DNA from 3 places in the Pseudoalteromonas sp. APC 3250 genome. Region 1 is predicted to be linked to each of the others. Evidence: predicted binding sites of a transcription regulator. Region 1 holds the regulator's gene; each other region holds the start of a gene.
What was found. The regulator sigma-54, encoded in region 1, starts transcription at its own class of promoters, with help from an activator protein. The targets are predictions, from matches to a motif close to GTTGGCACGNNNNTNGNNT.
Positions count from the first base shown of each region.

Region 2: a site for sigma-54 is predicted at 1,623-1,641, ahead of flgB (flagellar basal body rod protein FlgB). Genes of this name have one in related genera too.
Region 3: a site for sigma-54 is predicted at 1,737-1,755, ahead of QL986_RS09395 (PA2169 family four-helix-bundle protein). Genes of this name have one in related genera too.

Region 1 is NZ_JASDCM010000005.1:85,599-88,882, reverse strand. Features, by position in the region: gene ptsN (PTS IIA-like nitrogen regulatory protein PtsN) at 1-451, opposite strand, end outside; gene hpf (ribosome hibernation promoting factor) at 456-743, opposite strand; gene QL986_RS07265 (RNA polymerase factor sigma-54) at 770-2,269, opposite strand; gene lptB (LPS export ABC transporter ATP-binding protein) at 2,339-3,064, opposite strand; gene lptA (lipopolysaccharide transport periplasmic protein LptA) at 3,061-3,284, opposite strand, start outside.
Region 2 is NZ_JASDCM010000006.1:237,446-240,729, forward strand. Features, by position in the region: gene QL986_RS09090 (flagellar hook assembly protein FlgD) at 54-731, opposite strand; gene flgC (flagellar basal body rod protein FlgC) at 745-1,176, opposite strand; gene flgB (flagellar basal body rod protein FlgB) at 1,179-1,589, opposite strand; gene QL986_RS09105 (protein-glutamate O-methyltransferase CheR) at 1,719-2,549, opposite strand; gene QL986_RS09110 (chemotaxis protein) at 2,570-3,284, opposite strand, start outside.
Region 3 is NZ_JASDCM010000007.1:57,716-60,999, reverse strand. Features, by position in the region: gene aceK (bifunctional isocitrate dehydrogenase kinase/phosphatase) at 1-665, shown strand, start outside; gene QL986_RS09400 (LysR family transcriptional regulator) at 682-1,620, shown strand; gene QL986_RS09395 (PA2169 family four-helix-bundle protein) at 1,794-2,237, shown strand; gene QL986_RS09390 (TonB-dependent receptor) at 2,303-3,284, opposite strand, start outside.

The sequences.
Region 1 (3,284 bases):
ACGATTGACTGACGATAACCTGATACAGTTCGCTATCCGATTTGGCGGCGCGTAACTGTTTACAAAATTCTTTATCATTGAGCTTATCAGCAATCGTGGCTAGCATCTTCAAATGCTGCTGATTATCGCCATCGGGAACAATTAACGCGACAAAAATGTCAACCGGTCGGTTATCAATCGCATCAAAATTAATAGCTGTTTCGCTCACTAAAATCAAAGCAAGGGGCTCTTGAGCTCCACTCATGCGACCATGTGGAATAGCAATGCCTCGGCCAATGCCTGTACTTCCAAGCTTTTCTCTTGCAGTTAATGCATTAAGAATATCTTGTTGTGTTAAATAGGGCAGCTTATTGTGAGCCAATTCACTGATAAATTCTAAAATTCTTTTTTTACTATTAAAAAGGACCGCAGCTTTACTGCAGTCCTGACAGATAAGTGAGCTTAGTTTCATAGTGTTAGTGTCGAGCAAGTTTCTCTTTGTGTTTAATTACTTGACGATCTAGCTTGTCAATGAGCGAGTCTATAGCGGCATACATATCTTGATGCTCAGTAGAGGCAAAAATCTCAGCGCCACTAACATGAACGGTTGCTTCAGCTTTTTGGTTTAGTTTTTCTACATCGAGAATAACGTGCACATTCGTTATGTGATCAGTGTGCCTCTGTAACTTCGAAAATTTACTATTTACGTAGTCTCTAAGCGAGTCGGTAATATCTACATGGCGACCAGTTAAATTCAGTTGCATAAACATTTTCCTCTTTGTTGTACGCCTTAAATCAAACTTTTACGTTGATTAGACGGGGGAATAGCTAGAGATTCGCGATATTTTGCAATGGTTCTCCTCGCTACTTTAATTCCTTGCTCTGCCAATATATCTGCAATTTTACTATCACTCAATGGTTTAGCTGAGTTTTCTGCAGCGATTAATTTTTTAATTAATGCACGTATTGCTGTTGATGAACATTCGCCACCATTTTCAGTACTTACATGGCTTGAAAAGAAATATTTAAGCTCAAAAATGCCACGTGGTGTATGCATGTATTTTTGCGTAGTAACACGCGATATAGTCGACTCATGCATTTCCACCATTTCAGCCACATCGTTAAGCACCATAGGCTTCATAGCCTCAGGACCGTGTTCAAAAAAGGCCTGTTGCTGCTGCACAATACAGTTGGTTACTTTAAGTAGCGTGTCATTTCTACTTTCTAAGCTTTTTATAAACCATTTAGCCTCTTGTAAGTGCGAGCGAATAAACTGGCTATCACCACTTGATTTAACCGTACGCGACATAGCTGCATATTGGCTATTTACTCTGATCTTAGGCATGCTATCTGGGTTTAATTCAACTACCCAACGACCTTTAACTTTTTTAACCGACACATCAGGAATAACGTATTCAGACTCTTCTCTGACAATAGTGTCTGCCGGTTTTGGGCTGAGCGTATGAATCAACGTCATGATTTCTTTAAGCTCATCTTCTTTAAGCTTTGTTTTTTTCATTAACGTGCGATAGTCACGTGCAGCAAGTAAATCAATATGATCGGTTAAGATCATTTTTGTTTCGTTTAAAAAAGGTGTGTCTTTATCAAATTGATTTAGCTGAATACACAAGCACTCTTGTAAACTACGCGCGGCTATTCCCACTGGATCAAATAGTTGAATACGCTTTAGTACCGCTTCTATTTCGTCAAGTTCAACTTCATCTTCGCCGTCGTTTTCTTGGTTAAAGCTTTCTAATATTTCTTCACAGCTAAGGGTTAGAATCCCTGAGTCGTCTACAGCTTCTACAATTGCAATAGCTATCGCTTCATCGGTAGGACTAAACGGCGTCAGTTGAAGTTGCCACATTAAATACTCATGCAGCGTTTCAGTCGAAGAGCCTTGATAAATAGATTCATCTTCTGGCATTGGGCCCGATGAAGAGGCAGGCGCAGCGCTCATATATTCATCCCAAGTAACATCCATAGCCATATCATCGCTAATAGTGTCTTTGGTCATTGCTTCGCCGCTATCTTGCTCATACTCGCTAGGTTTATCGTCAGCTGAGGCACTTAGCGTTAAGTCATCGTTATCGGCTTTTTGTTCGTTTTTACCTGCAGTGTCTTCGCTGTAATCGTGTTCTTCAACTTCAAGCAAGGGGTTGCTATCGAGCGCTTCTTGAATTTCTTGCTGGAGATCCAATGTACTGAGTTGCAATAAGCGAATTGCTTGTTGCAACTGTGGAGTCATTGTAAGTTGCTGGCCCATGCGCAGCTGTAATGATTGCCTCATGTATCTCTAACAATCCTTTTAAATTATTATAATTAATATTAGCAGATGCTTAGTGTAATAACACACATATTAGAGCTTGAACTGCTCGCCTAAATAAACATCGCGTACTGTTTTATCGTTTAATACATATTCTGGAGTGCCTGATGCAATTAACTCTCCATGAGAAACTATGTAGGCTTTTTCACAAACATCAAGAGTTTCGCGTACGTTGTGATCTGTGATAAGTACGCCAATTCCTCGGTTTTTAAGATGCTCTATAATCTTTTTAATATCTAATACTGAGATAGGATCAACCCCCGCAAAGGGTTCGTCTAAAAGGATAAATTTAGGGTTTGCTGCTAACGCGCGAGCAATTTCAACGCGGCGACGTTCACCACCTGATAAAGCCATACCTTGACTATCGCGGATATGCTGAATGCTAAATTCATCAAGTAAATTATTTAAGGTATCTTCGCGTTGTTGTTTATTTAATTCTTTACGTGTTTCTAAGATAGCCATTAAGTTTTGATAAACAGTCAGCTTTCTAAAAATAGACGACTCTTGCGGTAAATAACCAATCCCTAAACGCGCTCGGCTGTGCATCGGTAATAAAGTAATATCTTTATCATCAATTGATATTTTGCCTTTATCGCTAGGCACAAGGCCTACAATCATATAAAAAGTGGTGGTTTTACCTGCACCATTAGGGCCAAGTAACCCCACAATACTGCCAGCTTCAACCTCTAGGCCAACGTTTTTTACAACTTCACGACCTTTGTAGCTTTTAGCTAATAGCTCTGCTTTTAATGTGCTCATGGTTGACCTTTATCATCTTCTTTTTTATTTTCAACAGGGACTAAAATAGTGTGTACACGGTCTGTTGAGTTTTCGTCTTTTTCTGCGCTAATTAACTGCTGCTCGATATCGTAAGTGATACTTTTAGCTGTTATTTTTTGACCTGCTTGAGCAATGCTTGCATCGCCGATTAAGGTTAAAAAACGCAGCGACACATCGTAACGCACTTCATTAGCACTGG
Region 2 (3,284 bases), on a different contig from region 1:
ACCTCTAACCTAAAAAATATTTAGCCTATTGGCTAAAAAATACATAAAATCTATTACGCGATTTCTGCGACATCAGTCAGCCTAACCGCACCTTCTTTGGTATTAATAATAATGCCGCTTGAGCCATTAATATTAACACTCTCAATATTTTTGAATGAGGCAATTGGTAAGCTAGAGAATTCGCCATCCGTACTGCCTTCAGCTTTAACATTGTATTCACCAGGAGGAAGTCGTTCACCCGCTTCGTTTTTACCATCCCATGCAAAGCGAACCGCACCTGCAGGCTGCGTGCCTAAATCAATAGTTTTAACTAATTGCCCTGATGCATCTTCAATACGAAGCGTTAAATTGTCTACCGGCTTTTCAGCAACAATCGCTCCCTTTACCTCACCCGACTCATTAAGCTCAAGTGTGTCAGACTCCAGCAGCGCTTGCTTACCAACCAGTGTTGATGCTTGCAATGCTGAATTTGATGTCATCGACGCAGCTAAAGACTCAAAGTTAGAGTTTAAATTTGAGATCCCTTCAGCCATAGTAAAGTTTGTCATTTGTGCAATCATCTGATCGTTATCAGCTGGTTTGCTGGGATCTTGATATGACAACTGCTGTGTTAACAACGAAAAGAAATCTTCTTGGGTTAACGCATCACTCTCTTCTTTTTTTGGCACTTGCTTATCTTGCCAACGTAAAGAGTCCATGTAGGATGAAGAAGTACTAATATCGTTACTCATGAGCTACCCTCAGTTACCGCTGACCTAACAGCAGTGTTTTACTTAACATTTGCTTAGCTGCATCAGCAACTTGAACATTTGTCTGATAAGAGCGAGAAGCAGAAATCATATTTGCCATCTCCTCAACAACATTCACGTTGGGTTTGTAAATATATCCATTTTCATCCGCACTCGGGTGATTTGGGTTATATTCGATTTGTAGTGGTTTATTACTTTCAACCACTCCTAACACTTTTACACCAACGGCAGAGCCCTGTGGGTTGCTTGCTGACGCTGACGCTTTTGTTAGCTCCGCAGCAAATACAGGTTGTCGCGCTCGGTACGTCTCATTTTGTGAAGAGCTAATTGTATTGGCATTAGAGATATTACTTGCCGTGGTATTTAATCGCACGTTTTGCGCGCTCATACCAGAACCAGCAATATCAAACACATTATATAAACTCATAATTAGGCTCCTTGACTACCGAGGGCTTTTTTCAGGCCTTTAAATTTACCATTAAGAAACTGGACACTGGCCTGATACTCCATAGCATTCTGTGTATACAAGTTCCGTTCCACTTGTATATCAACAGAGTTGCCATCACCTGTATCTGTTTGATTTGGCGTACGAAATAGTTCATTACTACCTACACTACGGGTACCACCGGCAATGTGTTTTTCATTGGTTCTTACCATGGTATTGCCGCTTAGTTGGTTGGACTTTGCCGTTTTTAATGCTGAGGCAAAGTCGATATCTTTTGCTTTATAGCCGGGCGTATCAGCATTTGCGATATTAGTAGCGAGCATTTCTGCTCTTTGCGAACGGATCAACATCGCATGCGGATGCACGCCTAATGCTTTATCAAAACTGATAGCCATAACTACCTCCAAAAAATTGACTCAGTACCGATAAAGCAATAAATGAGCCAGCAGTGAAAATAGTGATGATAAAAACAAAAAACGACGCAATAGGCGTCGTTTAGAGGAGGGATAATATATTAATGAAGGTCATTTCTTTTGATAAATGATACCAGGGTTACAACGCACCATATCAAAGTCAGTACTTAAACCAGACATAGACTCCGACGCACCTAAAAATAAATACCCCTTAGGGTTAAGTGCTTGAGAGAATTGTGCAATTATTTTGGCTTTCACCTCAGGTGAAAAGTAAATTAAAACATTACGGCAAAATATAATATCGAACTTACCCATTAAAGCGTACGAATCGAGCAAATTTAAATGCCTAAAGCTCACTTGCTTTTTCAATGAATCAACCACTTGTGCCATACCATTGCCGCTGTCTTTAAAAAACTTTTTACGACGTTCAGCAGAGAGTCCGCGAGCCAATGCCAATGCATCATATTCAGCATGTTTACACATATCAAGCATGGTATTTGATATATCTGTACCAATTATTTGTGCACCCATTTTTAAAACACCAGGGCTGCTGGATTGAAACTCAGCAACCGACATCGCTATTGAGTAGGGTTCTTGTCCTGATGAGCTCGCCGCAGACCATATTTTTAATGGCCTATTTAACGTTTTAAACTCAGGGAATAATCTGGTTTTAAGTAACTCAAACGGATACTGATCTCTAAACCACAATGTCTCATTGGTTGTCATGGCATCAACAACGGCTGCGCGCAACTGGCGCTCATGCACACCGAGAGTTTTACTTACCAATTCAGACAACGATTCAACATTAAATCGAGACATTAATGGTGCCAAACGGCTCTTTACCAAATACTGCTTATTTTCACCTAAAACAATACCGCACTGTTGTTCTAAAAATAAGCGAAATTGATCGTATTCGTTTTGCTGCAAATCTTTATTAGTCAAATCAATAACACCTATGTTTATTAATCACGATGAACCCATTTATTAACGGCTGTTGCAAGCTCGTCTGGGTTAAATTTTGCAATAAAATCATCTGCTCCTACTTTTTCAATCATCGCTTGATTAAAAACACCACTCAATGATGTGTGTAAAATCACATGTAGTGGCGCAAGTTTAGGATTAGCTTTGATTTCTGCAGTCAGCGTGTAACCATCCATTTCTGGCATTTCTACATCAGAAATGAGTAGCCCTACTCGCTCTGTAATATCATTTACGCAATCGAGCTCTGCAATTTCTTTTAATCTTATTAAAGCTTCTTTACCATTTTTAGCCAACTCAGTTGTTACACCTAATGGTTCCAATGCTCGTTTTACTTGATTTCGCGCAACAGCCGAATCATCAGCAATAAATACTATTCTCTCGCCTAAATCTTTTTGTATATTACCTTGCGAGGCAACATCATCGCTCACGGTAGTATTAACTGGGCAGATTTCGTTTAAGATTTTTTCTACGTCGAGTATCTCAACGAGCTCATTTTCAATTTCAGTGACGGCTGTTAAATAAGAATAACGACCCGCTCCTGACGGCGGTGGCATTATTTTTTCCCAGTTCATGTTAACTATACGTTCAACACCACCTACTAAGAATCCTTGCACTGTACGGTTATACTCAGCAATTATTATAAAGCCATCTTCGATGCTTTTTATTGGGCGCCCGCCTACGGCCATAGATAAATCA
Region 3 (3,284 bases), on a different contig from region 1:
TATTAAAACGCTATCAACTGGTTAAAAGTCATGACCGTGTTGGCCGAATGGCTGACACCATAGAGTATTCAAACGTCGTATTTCCTTTGGCACGATTTGATAGTAACTTGTTAGCACAGTTGCACAAAACCATTGGCTCATCGATGGTGATTGAGGGTGACTGGTTAATCATAAAACATTTATACATTGAACGGCGAATGACACCGCTTAATTTGTTTTTAGAAAATGCAGACGAAAAAAGTGCCGCCGATGCCATTGAAGAGTATGGCCAGGCGCTTAAAGAAATGATTGCCGTGAATATTTTCCCTGGCGATATGCTGTTAAAGAACTTTGGTGTAAGTAAGCACAAACGTATTATTTTTTATGATTACGATGAAGTGCAATATTTAACAGACATGAACTTTAGAGCACTACCCAAAGCAAAAAGTTATGATGATTATTTGATGGATGAACAAAGTTACTCGGTTGCTCCGCAAGATGTATTTCCAGAGCAATTATGTACCTTTGTAATGCCTAACCCAACATATAAACAATTTTTAACCAGTACGCACCCAGAACTACTTGATGTGAGCTTTTGGAAACAAGCACAACAAAATATAAAAAATGGAAAGGTGAGTCATATTTATCCCTATCCTACAGCACAGCGTTTTATCCATTACTGGTAAACGTTAAGGACACACAATGAATATAAGTAAAATAGATTTAAATTTACTGGTTTACCTCGATACATTACTGCGCGAATGTAACGTTACTCGTGCTGCTAACCAGCTTAGTATTACTCAACCGGCAATGAGTAATGGACTTAAACGCCTACGTAACCTTTTTAACGATCCTATTTTAGTGCGTACCAGCGATGGTATGGTGCCGACCGAGCGCGCTATTGAGTTACAGCCTGTTATTCGCGGTATTTTGATGACGCTTGAAGAAACGCTAGCACCTAATCGCGAATTTGAAGCTAAACAAAGTAAACGCGTGTTTAGAATTATGGCCAGTGACTATGCAGCCAGTACCATGGCACCGCGTTTATTAGGGAAATTACATGAAGAAGCCCCAGACACCACATTAGATATTTTAACGCCCAGCGATGTAACTTTTCATGATGTAGAAAACGGTAAAGTAGACATGGCAATTAACCGCTTTGAGAACTTACCGCAATCGTTTCATCATAAGCGAATTTGGAAAGATAGCTTTTGCTGTTTAGTAAAATCCGACAACCCTATTATTGAAAACTTTAGCCTAGATAGCTATTTAAAAGCCCGTCATATTTGGGTAAGTAAAACAGGCTTTGGTGTTGGGGTTGGCATGGATCCTAAAGATGTGCAAAAGCTGGGTTGGGTTGACGAAGCGCTCGCACATTTTGGGAAGCATCGAAATATTGCCACCTTTACTCGTAACTACCATGTTGCGATTCATTTAGCGAAAGAAAAAAACCTCGTGGCGACTTTACCTTCAAAAGCGGCCAATATTTATGTAGACGATCCGGGGCTTAAAATACTTGAACCACCCTTTCCAATTCCACCATTTGAACTTGATATGATATGGAGCCCTTTGTTACACAGAGATGCTAGCCATATTTGGTTACGTCAAAAAGTGGCCGAAGTAGCTGAAGAGCTTAAATAACCTTCTTACATGCTTTTATGTAAATTTTGCTTGCTAGCAGCATGTTAGCAAGCTTGCCTAGACCTCTTCACAATAATAAAACCATGAAAAACAATTAGTTAAAAAAATAAAACCGCATTGGAATGCCGCTTGCTTAGTTATCTATGTATTTTAAATTAACAGAGGTCATTATTATGAGCACCCATCATGGACAAGAGATAAATCATATCACCGACATTATCCAAGTAATGAATAGCGGTATCGACTTTTACGAAAAAGCACAAGATAAAGTACAAGATCCTAGCGTAAGTGCATTATTTCAGCGCATGATCGACGCCCGCAAAGTAAGTGTTGAAAGCTTACAACCCTATGCAATTAATCAACAAGGTGCACGTGAAGATGGCTCTTCGTTCGCGGTAGAAGCACGCAGAGCATTTACCGCTTTGCTCAGTACATTTACTAGCGATAACGACCAAACCTACATTAAAGAGCTTGAAGAAGTAGAAGATAAAACCTTAGAAGAAATCAAAACAGCGTTAAAAAAGCCTCAATCACATGATTGTGAAGCAGCGTTATCAAAAGTATTACTTACTATGCAGAGCTGCCATGCTGAAATGAGTAAAATGCAAAAACATTAAGTTTAAAAACGATAAAAGGGCCTTACGGCCCTTTGGTTGTTAAATAACAATAGGAGAGTTATTAATTAAAAGCGGTACTCTGCACCTAAGTAGTAGTAAGCACCGTTGAAGCCAAATGGCGCTGAACGACGTGAGTACTTAAATACACCATCGCTGCTGACAATGGTGTTACCTTGAGCATCTACAATTGTGCCTGAACGTGAATTACCTATGGTGTTTTCATCTGGGTAAACATCAAATAAGTTATTTGCGCCAATATTTACCGATAAGTCATCAGTCACAAAGTAATTTACTTTGATGTCAGTTAAAATTTCAGCACCATAAGTCTGGCGGCCTCCATCTTCCACTGTGTATTCACCAAAGCGATTAAGCGATAGGTTTACGGTCCAGTCGTCGCGACGATAAAGTGCACTTAAGTTAATTCGATCTTCTGGTTGCCATTCTTCAATAATAGAAATTTCTTGATCAGAAAACACATCATCAACTGGCACGGTCTCAAGCCCAGAACCTGCAGGTGTAAATAACGACACCACATCGGTTTCTGTAAAGTTAGCCGCTAAAGTAAAATCAAGTGTGCCGCCTAGACCTTCTGTATTCCATGTAGCTACAAAGTCGATACCTTGCGTTTCTGTGTCAGCCCCATTTAAGAAAAACTGTCCTGCACCAGCACCCGAGCTCAGTAACGCGGCATCAAGGCTGTTTGATAAACCTTTGCCTAAGCGATTACTAATTACGATACGGTCGTCAATATCGATTGAGTAGTAATCAAGCGTTACATTAATATTATCGCTTACATTATAAACAATACCTAAACTGCGGTTTTGAGATTTCTCTTCTGTTAACTTAGGAATACCTAAACTTTGCGCCAGGGTTGAATCGTTTCTAAACGTGCCCACTTCTTCAGCCACTAAATTGCCATTAGGACCAACAACAAACTGCGTGCTGATGTTGTTAAAGTACAACTGCTGCATTGAAGGCGCTCTAAAGCCTGAACTTAATGCACCACGAAGTGAAATATCTTCGGTTAATGACCAGTTACCCGCGAGT